Regions from separate parts of the Paenarthrobacter sp. CC6 genome, predicted to be linked through region 1. Evidence: riboswitches for the same ligand, from Rfam matches in the RefSeq annotation. Region 1 holds a riboswitch; each other region holds the start of a gene.

Region 1 (3,700 bases):
TTTTTCTCCGGAGGCACGGTTTTGATCCGGTCGCGGAACCGGCGGAATCCAACGTCGCTGCCGACGTCGCCATCGTGATTGGTGCCTTGGCTGATTCAGGGGGCGGCCACGTCGTAGCGCACGAGCAAGGCGCGATCTCCGCCATGTTGGCGGCCGTTGAGCGCCCTGATCTTGTGCATTCGCTTTCCTTGGTGGAGCCCGCCTGTTTGTCCTTGACTGCTGAGCTTCCCGCTACCGCTTCATATCGGGCGCTGATGGAACCGCTGTTTGAGGTGCGGGGCCAGCTCAACGACGCCGATTACCAGCGTGAGTTTTTCCTCCGCGCGTTTTCCGCCGAAACGGGAGGGCTCGACTCTCCCGAGGCCCGGCGTTCTGCCCGCAGGCTCCGGCTCCAAGCTCCGCCGTGGGAAGCTCCGCTGCACATTGTTCCTGGTGTTCCCACCTTGGTTCTTACTGGTGGTTGGGAGCCGCTGTACGAGGAAATCGCCGCGTACCTCCAGGAGACCGGTGCCCTCCGCCGTGTGGCAGCAGGCGGGCACCGGCCCCAGGACTCACCCGACGGCGATCACATCATCCGTTCGTTCGTCGCAGAGGTGCGACGGGCCAGGTCAGTTCAGGCTTCCTGACTGCGTGGTCCCATCGATCGGCTCCGGCGTCCGTGCGGAGGCCACCTGGAGCTCCGGCAGGTAGACCTTTCCACCGGAGGCGAGGAACTCCGCACTTTTTTCCCGCATCCCGCTGTACATTCCTGCGATCGCCGCTTGGGATTCTGCTGAACCGTATTCGTCGCGGATGTCCTGGCTGATGCGCATCGAACAGAACTTGGGCCCGCACATTGAGCAGAAGTGCGCCGTTTTGGCGGGTTCGGCCGGCAGCGTTTCATCGTGGAACGACTCGGCCGTCACAGGATCGAGGGACAGGGCAAACTGGTCCCTCCACCGGAACTCGAAGCGCGCCTTGGAAAGTGCGTCGTCGCGCTCGTGTGCGCCGGGGTGCCCCTTGGCAAGGTCCGCCGCGTGCGCCGCGATCTTATACGTGATCACCCCTGTTTTGACATCGTCTTTGTTGGGTAGGCCCAAGTGTTCCTTGGGCGTGACGTAGCAGAGCATGGCCGTACCGTAGCGGGCGATCTCCGTGGCACCGATGGCTGAGGTGATGTGGTCGTAGCCGGGGGCGACGTCGGTGACCAGCGGACCCAGGGTGTAGAACGGTGCCCCTTTGCAGAGTTCCTGCTGCCGTTCCACATTTTCGCGGACCAGGTGGAACGGGATATGCCCGGGACCTTCCACCATCACCTGCACGTCGAATTCCCAGGCGCGCTGTGTGAGTTCGGCCAGGGTGTCCAGTTCCGCGAATTGTGCGGCGTCGTTGGCGTCAGCGGTAGCGCCGGGACGCAGGCCGTCGCCGAGGGAAAACGCGACGTCGTACTTGGCAAAAATTTCGCACAACTCGTCGAAGTGCGTGTACAGGAAGTTCTCCTGGTGGTGGGCCAGGCACCACCCCGCCATGATGGACCCGCCACGGGAAACTATGCCTGTCACGCGGTTGGCGGTCAGCGGTACGTACCTGAGCAGTACACCGGCATGGATCGTCATGTAGTCCACGCCTTGCTCGCACTGTTCGATCACTGTGTCACGGAAGATTTCCCACGTGAGCTTGTTGGCTTCTCCATTGACCTTTTCCAGCGCCTGGTAGATGGGAACGGTGCCGATCGGAACAGGGGAGTTGCGGATCAGCCACTCGCGGGTGGTGTGGATGTCGTCGCCGGTTGACAAGTCCATGACGGTGTCCGCGCCCCACTGCGTAGCCCACTGAAGCTTGTCCACTTCTTCGGCAATTGAACTGGTGACGGCCGAATTGCCGATGTTGGCGTTGATCTTCACCAGGAAGGCCTTGCCGATAATCATGGGCTCGGATTCGGGGTGGTTGATGTTGTTGGGAATGATCGCGCGGCCGGCGGCGACTTCGCTGCGGACCAGTTCGACATCGCAATTCTCGCGCAGCGCCACGAAGCGCATCTCAGGCGTCACCAGGCCTTGCCGTGCGTAGTGCATCTGGGTGACGGTCTTACCCTCGACGGCGCGGCGAGGCACCGGTTGCGCGCCCTTCCACTCGGCTGAGGCGGCCCCGCGGCGAACAGCCGACTTGCCGTCGTCGAGCAGGTTCCGTTCGCGGCCGGAATAGGCCTCAGTGTCGCCGCGGGACTCGATCCATGCGGCCCGGAACGGTTCCAAGCCCACGACGGGATCGCTGCCCGGGCCTGCCGTCCGGTACACCTGCAGTGGTGCGTTGGCTTGGCCATTGGGGGAGGGCTCCAGCGCGATTTCCGTCACGGGGACGCGGATTCCGGCGTCATGGTCTTTAAGCCATGCCAGCGAATGGGACCTCAGGGACTGCGTAACAGGCTCGTTTTGGGCAGGGCTGGACTCGCTTTGGGCAGGGCTGTGCTGTGTTTTGGTGGTGCTCAAAGGATTACTCACTTCCTTCGCCGGCATTACCCGGACAGGTTCAACGGTCGCAGGCTGCCTCAGCCCGATCTCAGCCCCTGCAAGGGCACCCGTGTGGTCGTAGACGAAGCTACCACAGCTGGCAGGGGGCGCCCAGTCACATCAGTCCGCCGAAGCCTGCCGCCCCCCAGCGGATTAGGCTTTTGCCATGGCCAACATCATTGAATTCAGCGGACCCGTGCTCGTGGCAGCAGATGACGTGCGCCAAGGAATGTGGTCTGTTGGGGGAGCGCTGACGTTTGAAAAGCCGTCGTCCCCTCCAGACAAGGTACTGGACGGTTGGGTCCTGCCGGGTTTCGTGGATGCCCACTGCCATATCGGCTTGGGCGCCGGTGGGGCCGTGGACGACGCCACCACCCTCGCGCATGCCCAGGCCGACCTCGCTTCGGGAACCCTGCTGATCCGCGACTGCGGATCTCCCAGCGACACACGTTGGGTGCAGCAGCGGACGGACTTGCCCCGCCTTATCAGGTCCGGCCGCCACATCGCCCGAAGCCGTCGGTACCTGCGCGGATTGGGCCATGAGATTGAACCGGAACAGCTGGTGGAGACCGTCCGTAAGGAGGCCCGCGACGGCGACGGTTGGGTGAAGCTCGTAGGCGACTGGATCGACCGGGGCATTGGCGACCTGGCGCCCTCTTTTCCGGCAAAGCTGGTCAAGGACGCCGTAGCTGCCGCCCACGAGGAAGGTGCCAGGGTCACGGCGCACTGCTTTGCGGAGGACACAATCGACGACATGCTGGATGCCAACATCGACTGCATCGAACATGCCACTGGCCTTCTGCCCCGGCACATCCCACGGCTGGTGGAGCAGTCAGTGCCGATCGTTCCCACGTTGGTGAACATTGCGACCTTTCCGGAGATCGCCGCCCAGGCGGCGCCAAAGTTCCCCGGGTACGCGGACCACATGACGCGGTTGTGGGAGCGCCGGCGTGAGCGGGTCCTTGAGGCTTTCGAGGCCGGGGTGGCGATCTACGCGGGAACGGATGCGGGCAGCGTGATCAAGCACGGCCGCATCGCGGACGAAATGCATGAACTGCACGACGCCGGCCTGCCGCCCGCCGCGGTCCTGGATGCCGCTGCGTGGGGCGCCCGCAAGTGGCTGGGAGCCGACGCCATCAGCGAAGGCGCCAGTGCCGACGTCGTTCTCTGCCATGACGATCCCCGGCACGACCTACGGACGGTATCCGGGC
Region 2 (3,700 bases), on a different contig from region 1:
GGCCCCCACGTCGACGACGACGGGCGGCTCGCGCTGACCCCGTCGGCCGGCCTGCCGGTCTCGCCGGCGGGAGCAGCGGTCGGGGCGCTTCTGCTCCACGGCTTGACCGGCTCGGGGCAGCGGCTCAGGACCTGCGCGTCGGAAGCGTGCAGGTGGGTGTTCTACGACAGTTCACGGTCCAGGACCCGGACCTGGTGCGACATGAACACGTGCGGGGCGCGGAGCAAGATGCGCCAGTACCGCGATCGGCTCACCTGAATCTGATCCGATCCGGTGGGTGGGCTGCGGCATCTGCAAGCCCCGACTCACCCCTGTCGCCACAACCTGCCGATACCCCGACGGTCTGCGTGCCTGGGACTGTTGTTTGGAGAACCGTTACGCGGCGGCGTCCAGGGCTTCGAGCAGCGACTTGGCTGCCGCCGTCGGATCTTCCGCCTCGGTAATGGCGCGAACGACGACGATACGGCTGGCGCCCGCAGCGAGCACCTGCTCGACATTGCCGAGATCGATTCCGCCGATCGCAAACCACGGCACCTCCACGGCGCCGCCGGTGGTCTCCTCCGCGCGCCTGATCGCTTCCGCGGCATATGTGACCAGGCCGGTTCCCACCGCTTCGCGGCCGGGTTTGGTGGGGGTCGCCCAGACGGGACCAACGCAGAAATAGTCCAGCCCAGGCTCGCCCGGCGAAGCCGTGATCGCGGCATTTACCTGCTCAGGCGTATGGGTGGAGAGACCAATCGAAGCGGGGCGGGGAAGGAACGTGCGGGCAATCTCCAGCGGGAGGTCCTTCTGGCCCACATGGAACACCGGAGCCCCGGAAACACTGGCAATATCGGCCCGGTCGTTGACCGCCCAGAGCCGCCCGTGCCGTTCTGCGACGCCACGCAGGATCGCCAGCAATTCCAATTCCTCGGCGGCTTCGATCGTCTTGTCACGGAGTTGGATGATGTCCACCCCGCCCTGGAACGCGGCGTCGGCAAAGTCTTCAAAATCGCCTTGGCGCTTGCGCGCATCAGTGCACAGGTAGAGGCGGGCGCTGGCGAGGGCAGAGTGCTGGGTCATGGAATCCACAGTAGTTCCTCTAAACTGGGCACGTACTGCGGGAGCCGTGACCTACGTCTTTATGACCGTCCGGCTGAGAGGGCTTCAGAGCCGACCGCTTGACCTGATCCGGCTAGTACCGGCGTAGGGAAGGAAACAGATGGCAGAAGCCATTCACGCGGATGTTGCCGTTATCGGCGGAGGCGTCATCGGACTGGGCATCGCCCACCAGGCTCGGAAGCTGGGCCGCTCCGTAGCACTCATCGATCCGGCGCCCGCCACCGGTGCGACATTTGCTGCTGCCGGAATGTTGGCGCCCGTGAGCGAGCTGCACTACCAGGAAGAAGACCTCCTGGAGCTCATGCTCGGGTCATCCCGGTTGTGGCCCTCGTTTGCCGGCGGCCTTCACCGGCCTGTGGAAGCTACCGGATACCGGACGACGCCGACCCTCGCCGTGGGTGCCGATGCCGCCGACCGCCGCGCGCTCGCGGACCTTCGCACTGTCCAGCTCGCGGCGGGCCTGGGGGTCGAACCGTTGCCGTTGCGGACCGCCAGGGAACGCGAACCGCTCCTTAGCCCGCAAATTTCCTGTGCCTTTGATATCCCCGCCGATCACCAGGTGGATCCCCGGAAGCTGGCGGAGTGCCTCATGGCAGGGCTGGCCGCGCATTCATCCGGCGATGGCACGTGGGTAGGCGGCGCCAGGGAAGGATTTGCCGTTGCAGAGTCCGCGCACGGCCTGTTGTGGGACGGGGACCAGGTAGCCGGAGTGGAGCTCGAATCCGGCAAATCCGTCGTGGCCGGCGAAACCGTGGTGGCCAACGGGCTGGGCGCCCCCGCGCTCGCCGGCCTTCCTGAGGGTCTTGAACTTCCGGTCAGGCCGGTCTACGGGGACATCCTCAGGCTTCGGGTCCCCGCGCACCTCCAACCGCTGCTCACTGCCACTGTTCGTGGCATGGTCCGCGGGGTGCCCGTTTACATCGTTCCCAGGGACGACGGAACCGTAGTCATCGGAGCTACCCAACGGGAGGACGGCTTGTCGGCGGCCTCCAACGCAGTCTCTGCCGGCGGGGTTTACCAGCTCCTTAGGGACGCCCAGGTACTGGTTCCCGCGGTGGCCGAACTTGAACTCCTGGAAGCAACTGCGCGCGCCAGGCCAGGGACTCCGGATAACGCTCCGTTGCTGGGCCGCGTAGCCGGTTCAAGCGGGGACATCGCGGGCATGATTGTGGCCACCGGGTTCTTCCGGCATGGCGTCCTCCTGACCCCCGTGGCCGCCATGATCGTGGGGGAGCTGCTCACCGGTTCCCCTGATCCCCGCTGGTCCATCTTCCGGCCCGACCGTTTCAGTGCAACCGCGCGTCGCTCTCAACTCCACAGCAAGGAAACAGTATGAACATCAAACTCAACGGCGCCGTCCACCAGGTTCCCGCCGACGCCTCCGTCAGCACGCTCGTCACGGCCGTCACCGGCCGCGTACTCGACCACCGCGGACAGGCGGCCGACGGCGGGAAGCTGGGTGTCGCCGTCGCCCGCAATTCCGAGGTGGTGCCGCGCAGCCAGTGGGCGGCTACTCCGCTGGCCGACGGCGATGAACTCGAACTCGTTACCGCAGTACAGGGAGGCTGAACCATGACCACAGCAAGCACCGAAATCCGTACTGACGCCTTGGTGATCGACGGCGTCGAATTCGGGTCCCGCCTGATCATGGGAACGGGAGGTGCGCCGAGCCTGGACGGGCTCGGAGCCGCGCTCCTGGCATCCGGAACCGAGCTCACCACCGTGGCCATGCGACGCTATTCGCCGGCCGAAACCGGTTCGCTGTTCCAGCTGCTGGTGGACAACAACATCCGGGTCCTCCCGAACACCGCAGGCTGTTTCACGGCGAAGGACGCCGTGATGACGGCGGAACTGGCACGCGAGGCGCTGGAGACCGACTGGGTCAAGCTGGAAGTAATCGCGGACGAGCACACGCTGCTCCCTGACGCTGTTGAACTGGTGGACGCCACCGAGCAATTGGTGAACCGCGGCTTCAAAGTGTTCGCCTACACCAACGACGATCCCGTGCTTGCCCTCCGCCTCGAGAACCTCGGCGCCACGGCAGTCATGCCGCTGGGCTCGCCCATCGGGACCGGCCTGGGCATCCTGAACCCGCACAACATAGAACTCATCGTGTCCCGGGCCTCCGTGCCGGTGGTGCTGGACGCCGGGATCGGAACAGCTTCCGACGCCGCACTTGCCATGGAACTGGGCTGTGACGCGGTCCTGCTGGCGACCGCAGTGACCCGCGCGCAGAACCCTGTGCAGATGGGTCAAGCCTTCAAACACGCCGTCATCGCCGGTAGGCTGGCCAAACAGGCAGGCCGGATTCCGCGTCGTGAGCACGCCTTGGCGTCCTCGGCCATGGAAGGCCGGGCGGAGTTCTTCTAAAGCCGGGTTTCTCCCGGGCCGGGTTCCCCGCAACGAAGGAGCAACCATGGTTAACAGGAAAGAACCGGTGCCCCCGGCAGCGGTCGAAGCCGCGCTCAAGGACCTCCCGGGTTGGAAGCTCCAAAACGGCCTCGTAACCGTTTACAAGACGTCGACGGCGGCCGAGGCTTTGGCCCTCATCGCGGCCATTGGACAGATCGCCGAAGAGCAGAACCACCATCCGGATCTT
Region 3 (3,700 bases), on a different contig from region 1:
AGCCGGTTTCCATCACGTCGATGATCTTCCAGGCCCCTGACCTCACCACTGTCCCGCGCGTTGCGGCCGTGGAAGAGACGGACGACGAGCCGGAAGACGACGCTGAAGCAGCCGCAGACGGTGAGCTGGACGAGGGTGGCAGTCGTCGCCGTCGCCGGAGCCGCGGCCGCCGCGGGCGCCGTGGCACTGAACGCGACGAGAACGACACCGAAGACAGCAATGACTCCGGCGACGAAGAAACTCCCGCAGCTGAAGCCCTCGAGGAAGGCGTCACGTCGCGTCGCCGTCGTCGTCGGCGTCGTGGAGACCAGGACCTTGAACTGACGGGCGGCTCGGATGACGACCCGCCCAACACGGTAACCCGCGTTCGCGCCCCCCGGCCCATCACGGAAACGGCTCCTTCCAACCGGGTCGCAAGCGTCAAGGGCTCCACCCGGCTCGAGGCTAAGAAGCAGCGTCGCCGCGAGTCCCGCGAGACCGGACGTCGCCGCCAGGTGATTACCGAAGCCGAGTTCCTGGCACGCCGCGAATCCGTGGACCGGCAAATGATCGTCCGCCAGCGCGACGACAGAATCCAGATCGCAGTCCTTGAAGATGGCGTCCTGGCCGAGCACTTCGTGTCCAAGACCCAGCAGGACTCCCTGATCGGCAACGTCTACCTCGGCAAGGTCCAGAACGTCCTGCCATCCATGGAAGCTGCATTCGTTGATATCGGACGCGGCCGCAATGCGGTGCTGTACGCCGGTGAAGTCAACTGGGATGCAGTGAACCTGGAGGGCCAGCCGCGCCGGATCGAGAATGCGCTGAAGTCCGGCGACTCCGTCCTGGTCCAGGTGACCAAGGATCCGGTGGGTCACAAGGGTGCCCGCCTCACAAGCCAGATCTCACTTCCGGGCCGCTACCTCGTGTACGTGCCGGGTGGATCCATGACCGGCATCTCCCGCAAGCTGCCCGACGTCGAACGCAACCGCCTCAAGCGGATCCTGAAGGACCGCCTGCCGGAAAACGCCGGAGTCATCGTCCGTACGGCCGCTGAAGGTGCCTCGGAAGAAGAACTGACCCACGACATCAACCGTCTGCGCGCGCAGTGGGAAGGTATCGAAGGGCAAGCTTCCTCCACCAAGGTGCTGGCACCGGAACTGCTTTACGGCGAACCGGACCTCACCATCAAGGTTGTCCGTGACGTCTTCAATGAGGACTTCTCCAAGCTGATCGTCTCCGGTGACGACGCCTGGGACACCATCGAGGCCTATGTAACCTATGTTGCCCCCGACCTCGTGGGCCGCCTTGAAAAATGGACCAAGGATCAAGACATCTTCGCTGCCTGGCGCATCGACGAGCAGATCCACAAGGCCCTGGAACGCAAGGTCTTCCTGCCATCCGGTGGCTCGCTGGTCATTGACCGCACCGAAGCCATGACGGTGGTGGACGTCAACACGGGGAAGTTCACCGGCAGTGGTGGAAATCTGGAAGAGACAGTTACCAAGAACAACCTTGAAGCTGCCGAGGAAGTCGTTCGCCAGCTTCGCCTGCGTGACATCGGCGGCATCATCGTCATCGACTTCATCGACATGGTCCTGGAATCCAACCGCGACCTCGTTCTCCGCCGCATGGTGGAGTGCCTGGGCCGCGACCGTACCAAGCACCAGGTTGCTGAAGTAACGTCACTGGGCCTTGTCCAGATGACCCGCAAGCGCATGGGCACCGGTCTCCTTGAAGTCTTCGGTGAGCAGTGCGAGCACTGCGCAGGCCGCGGTGTCGTGACGCATGACGAGCCCGTGGAGCACCGCCGCGCCAACACCGTGGCAGCCGAGCAGCACCGTCCGCACACCGAAGCACAGCAGTCCACAGCCCGCACCGAGCGCAAGCGTCGCCGCGGCAAGGGCGGCGCCCAGGGAACGGTCGAAGCGCCGGCCCAGGTCCATTCGACGCCGTCCGCCCCTGTTGCGGCACCGGCAGCACACCCGGAAGCCCAGGACCCTGCCCGTCAGGCAAAAGCCGAAGCAACCCGGGCTGCACTGGCGACGATTGCAGCGGCCGCGCATGCCGCCCACCTTCACGATGACGAGCTCCACAAGGCAGAGGAGCAAACCCGGGCGGCCGGGGAGCATGGTCCCGACGCCGGTTCGGTCTCCGCTGCCCCGACGGCTCAGGAAGCCGCGGCACACGACGCCGCTGTCCGCGAAGGCCGGGCTACTCCAGTGCTGCGTTTTGGCGGCGAAGAGGTTGCCTTGCCTTTCGTTGAACACCACGATGAGCCGCAGGCAGCCCAGCCGGCCATGAGCCTGGACCGTCTGGCCGAAGCTTTCTCGCACCTTGGCGCGGCACCGTCGCCTGAGGACCGGAAAGCCAAGGAAGCTGTCGAAGCCCCGAAGGCTGCGGACACCCCGACGACTGAAGCTCCGGCTCCGGCCGCAGACGAAGCCCCCTCAGCATCGCGGGGTCGTCGTAGCCGCCGGAACCGCAGTGCAAGCAGGGCCCAAGGCGCGGCCAACGAGACCACTGTTGAGCACCACGACGTGACCGCTACGGCCGCGAAGGGATCGGCGCACGAGTCCAAGGCGCCTGCGGAGCCGGTCAGGAAAGCGGCCCCGGACGAACCCATCATCCTGGGCGTCGGCGTACCGGCCTCCGAACTCTAACCGTTTGTGACCGCACCAAGGCCCCGCAGTTCCGCTACCAGCGGGAATTGCGGGGCCTTTTGCTGTCTGCCGGTGCGCTAGGCTGGGGGACTGACACGGGGTGCCAGGCGATGGGCCAGGCTGAGATCCAAACCCGTTGAACCTGTCCGGTTAGCACCGGCGAAGGGATGTCCTCATGGCCGCATTGTCATCTTCCGCTGTTTATCCGCTGGCGGAGGACCGCAGACGAACCCCCCGGGTACTTAGCATCGCGGGCTCCGACCCGTCCGGAGGAGCCGGAATCCAGGCTGATTTGAAGAGCATCGCCGCCCACGGTGGATATGGCATGGCTGCCATTACGGCTTTGACGGCCCAGAACACCCTGGGTGTCAGCGGTGTGCACGTACCACCCGTGGAGTTCCTGCGCCAGCAACTGGACGCCGTCAGTACCGATATCGTCATCGACGCCGTGAAGATCGGGATGCTCGGCGACGCGGCTGTTATTGACGAGGTGCGCAGTTGGCTCGAATCGGTGCGCCCCGCCGTCGTGGTTCTTGATCCCGTGATGGTGGCCACCAGCGGTGACCGCCTGCTGACCGAATCCGCAGGGGAGGCCCTTCGTTCCCTGCTTCCATTGGCGGACCTGATCACGCCGAACCTGCCCGAGCTTGCCATTTTGCTGGGGGAAACCGAGGCTGCTGATTGGGCATCGGCATTGGAGCAGGGCAAGCGACTGGCAGCTGAGTGCGGAAACACGGTCTTGGTCAAGGGCGGTCATCTGGCCGGCTCGGAATGCCCCGATGCCTTGATCAACACCAGCGGGCTGTTGCGGCAGGACGTCATCGAAGTGGCAGGTCCAAGGATTGCGACCCGGAACAGCCATGGCACTGGATGCTCGTTGTCGTCCGCCTTGGCTACCGTCCAGGCGCGCACGGGCGACTGGGAGGCCTCACTGCGCGAAGCGAAACCGTGGCTGCTCCAGGCCCTGAGGAGCGCAGGGGAGCTGGAAGTGGGCCGGGGCAACGGGCCTGTGGACCACTTCCACCACCAGCGCGTCCTCCAGCCTGGCGGATTTGCTG
Region 4 (3,700 bases), on a different contig from region 1:
TTGCCTCCGATGTCCTGCTGGCCATCCTTGGTGCTGCCCTCGCCATCGACATGGCCGTGAACCAACACCTCAACAACCTGATGCTGCTGGTGGCCCTCGCGGTGATCGGTTTCATCGGCTCAGTGACGGTTGCCCGGTTCGTGGCCGAGCGAAGGGAGCAAAGCAATGAGTCCTGACGCCACCGGAGTGGACCTGGTCATCGACATGGTGACCGCGGTGTTCCTCATAGTGGGCGCCCTGATGTCTTTGGGTGCCGCGATCGGCCTGCTGAGGTTCCCGGACCTCATGAGCCGCATGCACGCAGCCACCAAGCCGCAGGTGTTGGGCTTGTTCCTGATGCTCGCAGCGATCGGCCTGCAGATGCGTACTTGGTGGGTGTGGCCCGTCCTGCTGGTGGCGTGGATTTTCCAGCTTCTCACGGCGCCGGTGTCCGCCCACATGGTGGGGCGCTCCGCGTACCGGACCAAACACGGGCACCGCGAGAAGCTCACCAAGGACGAACTCGAAGCCGTGGTCCAAAGGGCCGCCGCCGGCCAGGAGCCCTCCGAACCTTAAGGCAACGCGGAACCTTAAAGCAACGCGGGGTCACTTATGGCCCATTACCCCCATGGGGATGGGCCATAAGTGACCCCGCGTTGCTTGTTGCGTGATGCTTAGACGATGTCCTGGGATTTCGCGAAGCGGGCAATCGCCCGCTGGGTGCCGCGGCTGGCAAGGACCTGGATCAGCGTGCTCACGAAAGCGGAAATCAGCGCGAAGGTCAGAGCCGAGCGGAGGCTCGTCTCCATGTCATCGTTGCCTGTGGGCGGCTTGTTGCCCGTGGCCTTTTCCCAGCCTTTGTTGACGAGTTTGGTACCGACAAAGCCTGCACCGAGGCTTACCCCGGCGCCCAGCAGCTTGAAAAAGAGGTTCATGCCACCAGCCTAGCTGCACGGCACGGCTACCCGCGGTTTTCCCGCTCCTTGAGAAACGCTGCCAAGGACCCGACCGGAGCCAGAACCGGGACGACCGGGTGCTCGGCGGACCACACTGCCTCTACGGAATCGAGGACAGCGATTTCCTTCAGCAGATAGTAGGTGGGTGGCATCAGCTTCAACTGCCCTGCGGCTTCCGCTTCCAGGATTCCGGACACCGGCATCCACAGCGACTGCCAAGCCTCCGTGGTTTGATGCCGGGGCTGCGCTTCCGGTGCAGGCTTGGCCACATAGAAGTAGGTGTCGAAGCGCTTGGGCATGTCTATGGGCGTGATCCAGTTGGCCCAGGGGCGCAGGTCTCCGGGCTCGATGCCCAGCCCGGCTTCTTCCTGGACTTCGCGGATTGCTGCCGTGAGCACCATTCCCGCGTTGCTCTCCGCCAACGCTGTGTCCGCCGAAATCGAACTCTGCGCCCAGGACAACGCATGGCTGCGCAACAGTTCCCCGGGGTAGTCCCAGCCGGACTGATCCACAGCGTCCACCCGGCCGCCCGGAAAGACCACCATTCCTGCCGCGAAGTCCATGGTGCTGACTCTGTGCTGGACAAATGCCTCAAGCCCCGAGGGGGAGTCGCGGAGCAGAATCACGCTGGCAGCGAGGCGTGGCTCGGCCACGGGTGCGTGGGAGCCTGGAAGATCCGTCATCAGGCCATTCTTGCAGGTGCGTTGTGGGGCCTGCTGTGCGTGTTTAGGCGCGGGGATGGGGTGCAGAGTGGGCCTCGCAACGCACCCTCGTTTGTTGTGGGGCCTGCTGTGCGTGTTTAGGCGCGGGGATGGGGCGCAGAGTGGGCCTCGCAATGCACTCCTGTTGTTGTGGGGCCTGGTGTGCGTGCTTAGGCGCGGGGATGGGGTGCAGAGTGGGCCTCGCAACAGGATTGTGACCGCGGCCCAGAGCCGGCCGTACGCGGAGGTGTAAACTGAACCCGCCCATCAGGGCAGATTTGATAACGACAGGGGAGCGCCGCCGTCGGACCTTGCAGCGATGCAGGAGACGCGAGGGCGCTGAGAGTGCGGACAGCCGCAGACCCTCGAACCTGATCCGGTTAGTACCGGCGCAAGGGAGTCGAGCTTCTCAGAGTGTCCGGAGCCGGACGGCGCAAGCCAGGCGGATTCCGGGGAGCACTTTCCCCTCCTGTAACCTCAGGAGGCAGAAAAATGACCACGGTAAACGTGAAGAAGACCAGTTATAGCTGGCGTGTTGTAGACATCGTGGTGGCGGCCCTCATCGCCATCGCCGGCGGCGTGATCTTCTGGGCCTGGTCCCAGGGCGCGGCACTGGTATCCATCCCCATGAATGCGGCATACCCGCCCCTGACCGGCCTGATCGCCGGTGGCTGGATGATCCCCGCAGTCCTGGGCATGCTCATTATCCGAAAGCCCGGCGCAGCTCTTTTCTGCGAGGCCGTCGCAGCCACGGGTGAGCTCATCATGGGTTCGCAGTACGGCACCACGGTGCTCATCTCCGGCGTCCTGCAGGGCCTTGGCGCCGAGCTGATCTTCGCCGCGTTCCGCTACAAGAAGTTCAACCTGCCCACCGCACTCCTCGCGGGCGCAGGCGCGGGCCTCTTCTGTGGCCTGAACGACTCCTTCCTGCCCTGGGGCTGGAATATCGCCTACGAGGCCATCGACAAGCTGACGTACATCACTTTCACCACCATCTCCGGTGCAGTGATCGCCGGCGGCCTGTCCTGGATCGCCACCCGCGGTCTGGCCACGACGGGTGTCCTGAGTTCCTTCGCGTCGCGGAAGGCCGCTTCGGAGCCAGTCTTCAACTGATGCCTGCCACACACAGCGGCACGGTCCGGCCTGCCGCCATCTCCGCCGAGGGGTGGGGATGGCGGCATGCCGGCCGGGCCCAGCCTGCCATCCAGGGCCTTGACCTCCGCATTGAACCGGGGGAACGCGTCCTGTTGCTGGGCCCTTCGGGGGCCGGCAAGTCCACGCTCCTGCACGCCCTCGCCGGGGTGCTGGGTGACGAGGAAGACGACTCTGATGAGACCGGTTCGCTGCTGATCGACGGCGTCACTTCCCGCGAGCAGCGTGGCCGCGCCGGGCTGATGCAGCAGGATCCCGAAACGCAGGTGGTTCTCTCCCGGGTGGGCGACGACGTCGCCTTCGGCGCCGAGAACCTTGCCGTGCCGCGCGAGGAGATCTGGTCCCGGGTGCATGAAGCGCTCGACGACGTCGGCTTGCGTACCGCATCAGGCGGCGGTTTGGCATTGGACCACCCGACGGCGGCACTTTCCGGGGGACAGAAGCAGCGCCTCGCGCTGGCCGGGATTTTGGCGATGCGGCCAGGCTTGATCCTGCTGGACGAACCCACGGCCAACCTCGATCCTGCAGGGGTCCTCGAGGTCCGCGACGCCGTGGCCCGCTGCCTGGACAAGACCGGCGCCACGCTGGTGGTGGTGGAGCACAGGGTGTCCGTGTGGAAGGATCTGGTGGACAGGATCGTGGTCCTGCAGCCCGGTACCGCAGGCCCGCAGTCAGGCACCCCGGGAGTCCTCCTGGATGGCCCGCCGGAGCAGGTCCTCACCCAGGCGCGCTCCATGCTGATGACGGCGGGCGTGTGGGTTCCCGGCTACGTTCCCGCCACAAGGGCGCGCGCCCGGACGTCCGGGACAAACGAACTCCTCCTCGCAGCGCAGGACCTGGCCGTGTCCCGGGAAAAGCCCAGGCGCAAGGGCTTCCGAACCATCCCTCCGGTTCCGGTGCAGAGGGACATCA

What was found. Region 1 has a riboswitch for thiamine pyrophosphate ahead of thiC (phosphomethylpyrimidine synthase ThiC). Riboswitches for the same ligand answer to the same signal wherever they lie in the genome.
Region 2: linked by a shared signal. The riboswitch ahead of thiO (glycine oxidase ThiO) and the one ahead of thiC (phosphomethylpyrimidine synthase ThiC) in region 1 are both predicted to bind thiamine pyrophosphate.
Region 3: linked by a shared signal. The riboswitch ahead of thiD (bifunctional hydroxymethylpyrimidine kinase/phosphomethylpyrimidine kinase) and the one ahead of thiC (phosphomethylpyrimidine synthase ThiC) in region 1 are both predicted to bind thiamine pyrophosphate.
Region 4: linked by a shared signal. The riboswitch ahead of PV760_RS08325 (ECF transporter S component) and the one ahead of thiC (phosphomethylpyrimidine synthase ThiC) in region 1 are both predicted to bind thiamine pyrophosphate.

Annotation. Positions count from the first base shown of each region.
Region 1 is NZ_JARDAN010000023.1:46,903-50,602, forward strand. Features, by position in the region: gene PV760_RS18930 (alpha/beta fold hydrolase) at 1-626, shown strand, start outside; gene thiC (phosphomethylpyrimidine synthase ThiC) at 609-2,468, opposite strand; TPP riboswitch at 2,464-2,571, opposite strand; gene PV760_RS18940 (amidohydrolase family protein) at 2,656-3,700, shown strand, end outside.
Region 2 is NZ_JARDAN010000008.1:315,222-318,921, reverse strand. Features, by position in the region: gene PV760_RS10140 (CGNR zinc finger domain-containing protein) at 1-258, shown strand, start outside; gene thiE (thiamine phosphate synthase) at 376-1,062, opposite strand; TPP riboswitch at 1,090-1,209, shown strand; gene thiO (glycine oxidase ThiO) at 1,202-2,437, shown strand; gene thiS (sulfur carrier protein ThiS) at 2,434-2,670, shown strand; gene PV760_RS10120 (thiazole synthase) at 2,674-3,471, shown strand; gene PV760_RS10115 (4a-hydroxytetrahydrobiopterin dehydratase) at 3,518-3,700, shown strand, end outside.
Region 3 is NZ_JARDAN010000006.1:364,126-367,825, reverse strand. Features, by position in the region: gene PV760_RS06500 (Rne/Rng family ribonuclease) at 1-2,642, shown strand, start outside; TPP riboswitch at 2,729-2,827, shown strand; gene thiD (bifunctional hydroxymethylpyrimidine kinase/phosphomethylpyrimidine kinase) at 2,818-3,700, shown strand, end outside.
Region 4 is NZ_JARDAN010000007.1:308,135-311,834, reverse strand. Features, by position in the region: gene PV760_RS08345 (MrpF/PhaF family protein) at 1-176, shown strand, start outside; gene mnhG (monovalent cation/H(+) antiporter subunit G) at 166-555, shown strand; gene PV760_RS08335 (DUF4235 domain-containing protein) at 654-914, opposite strand; gene PV760_RS08330 (NUDIX hydrolase) at 941-1,618, opposite strand; TPP riboswitch at 1,916-2,052, shown strand; gene PV760_RS08325 (ECF transporter S component) at 2,129-2,749, shown strand; gene PV760_RS08320 (ABC transporter ATP-binding protein) at 2,749-3,700, shown strand, end outside.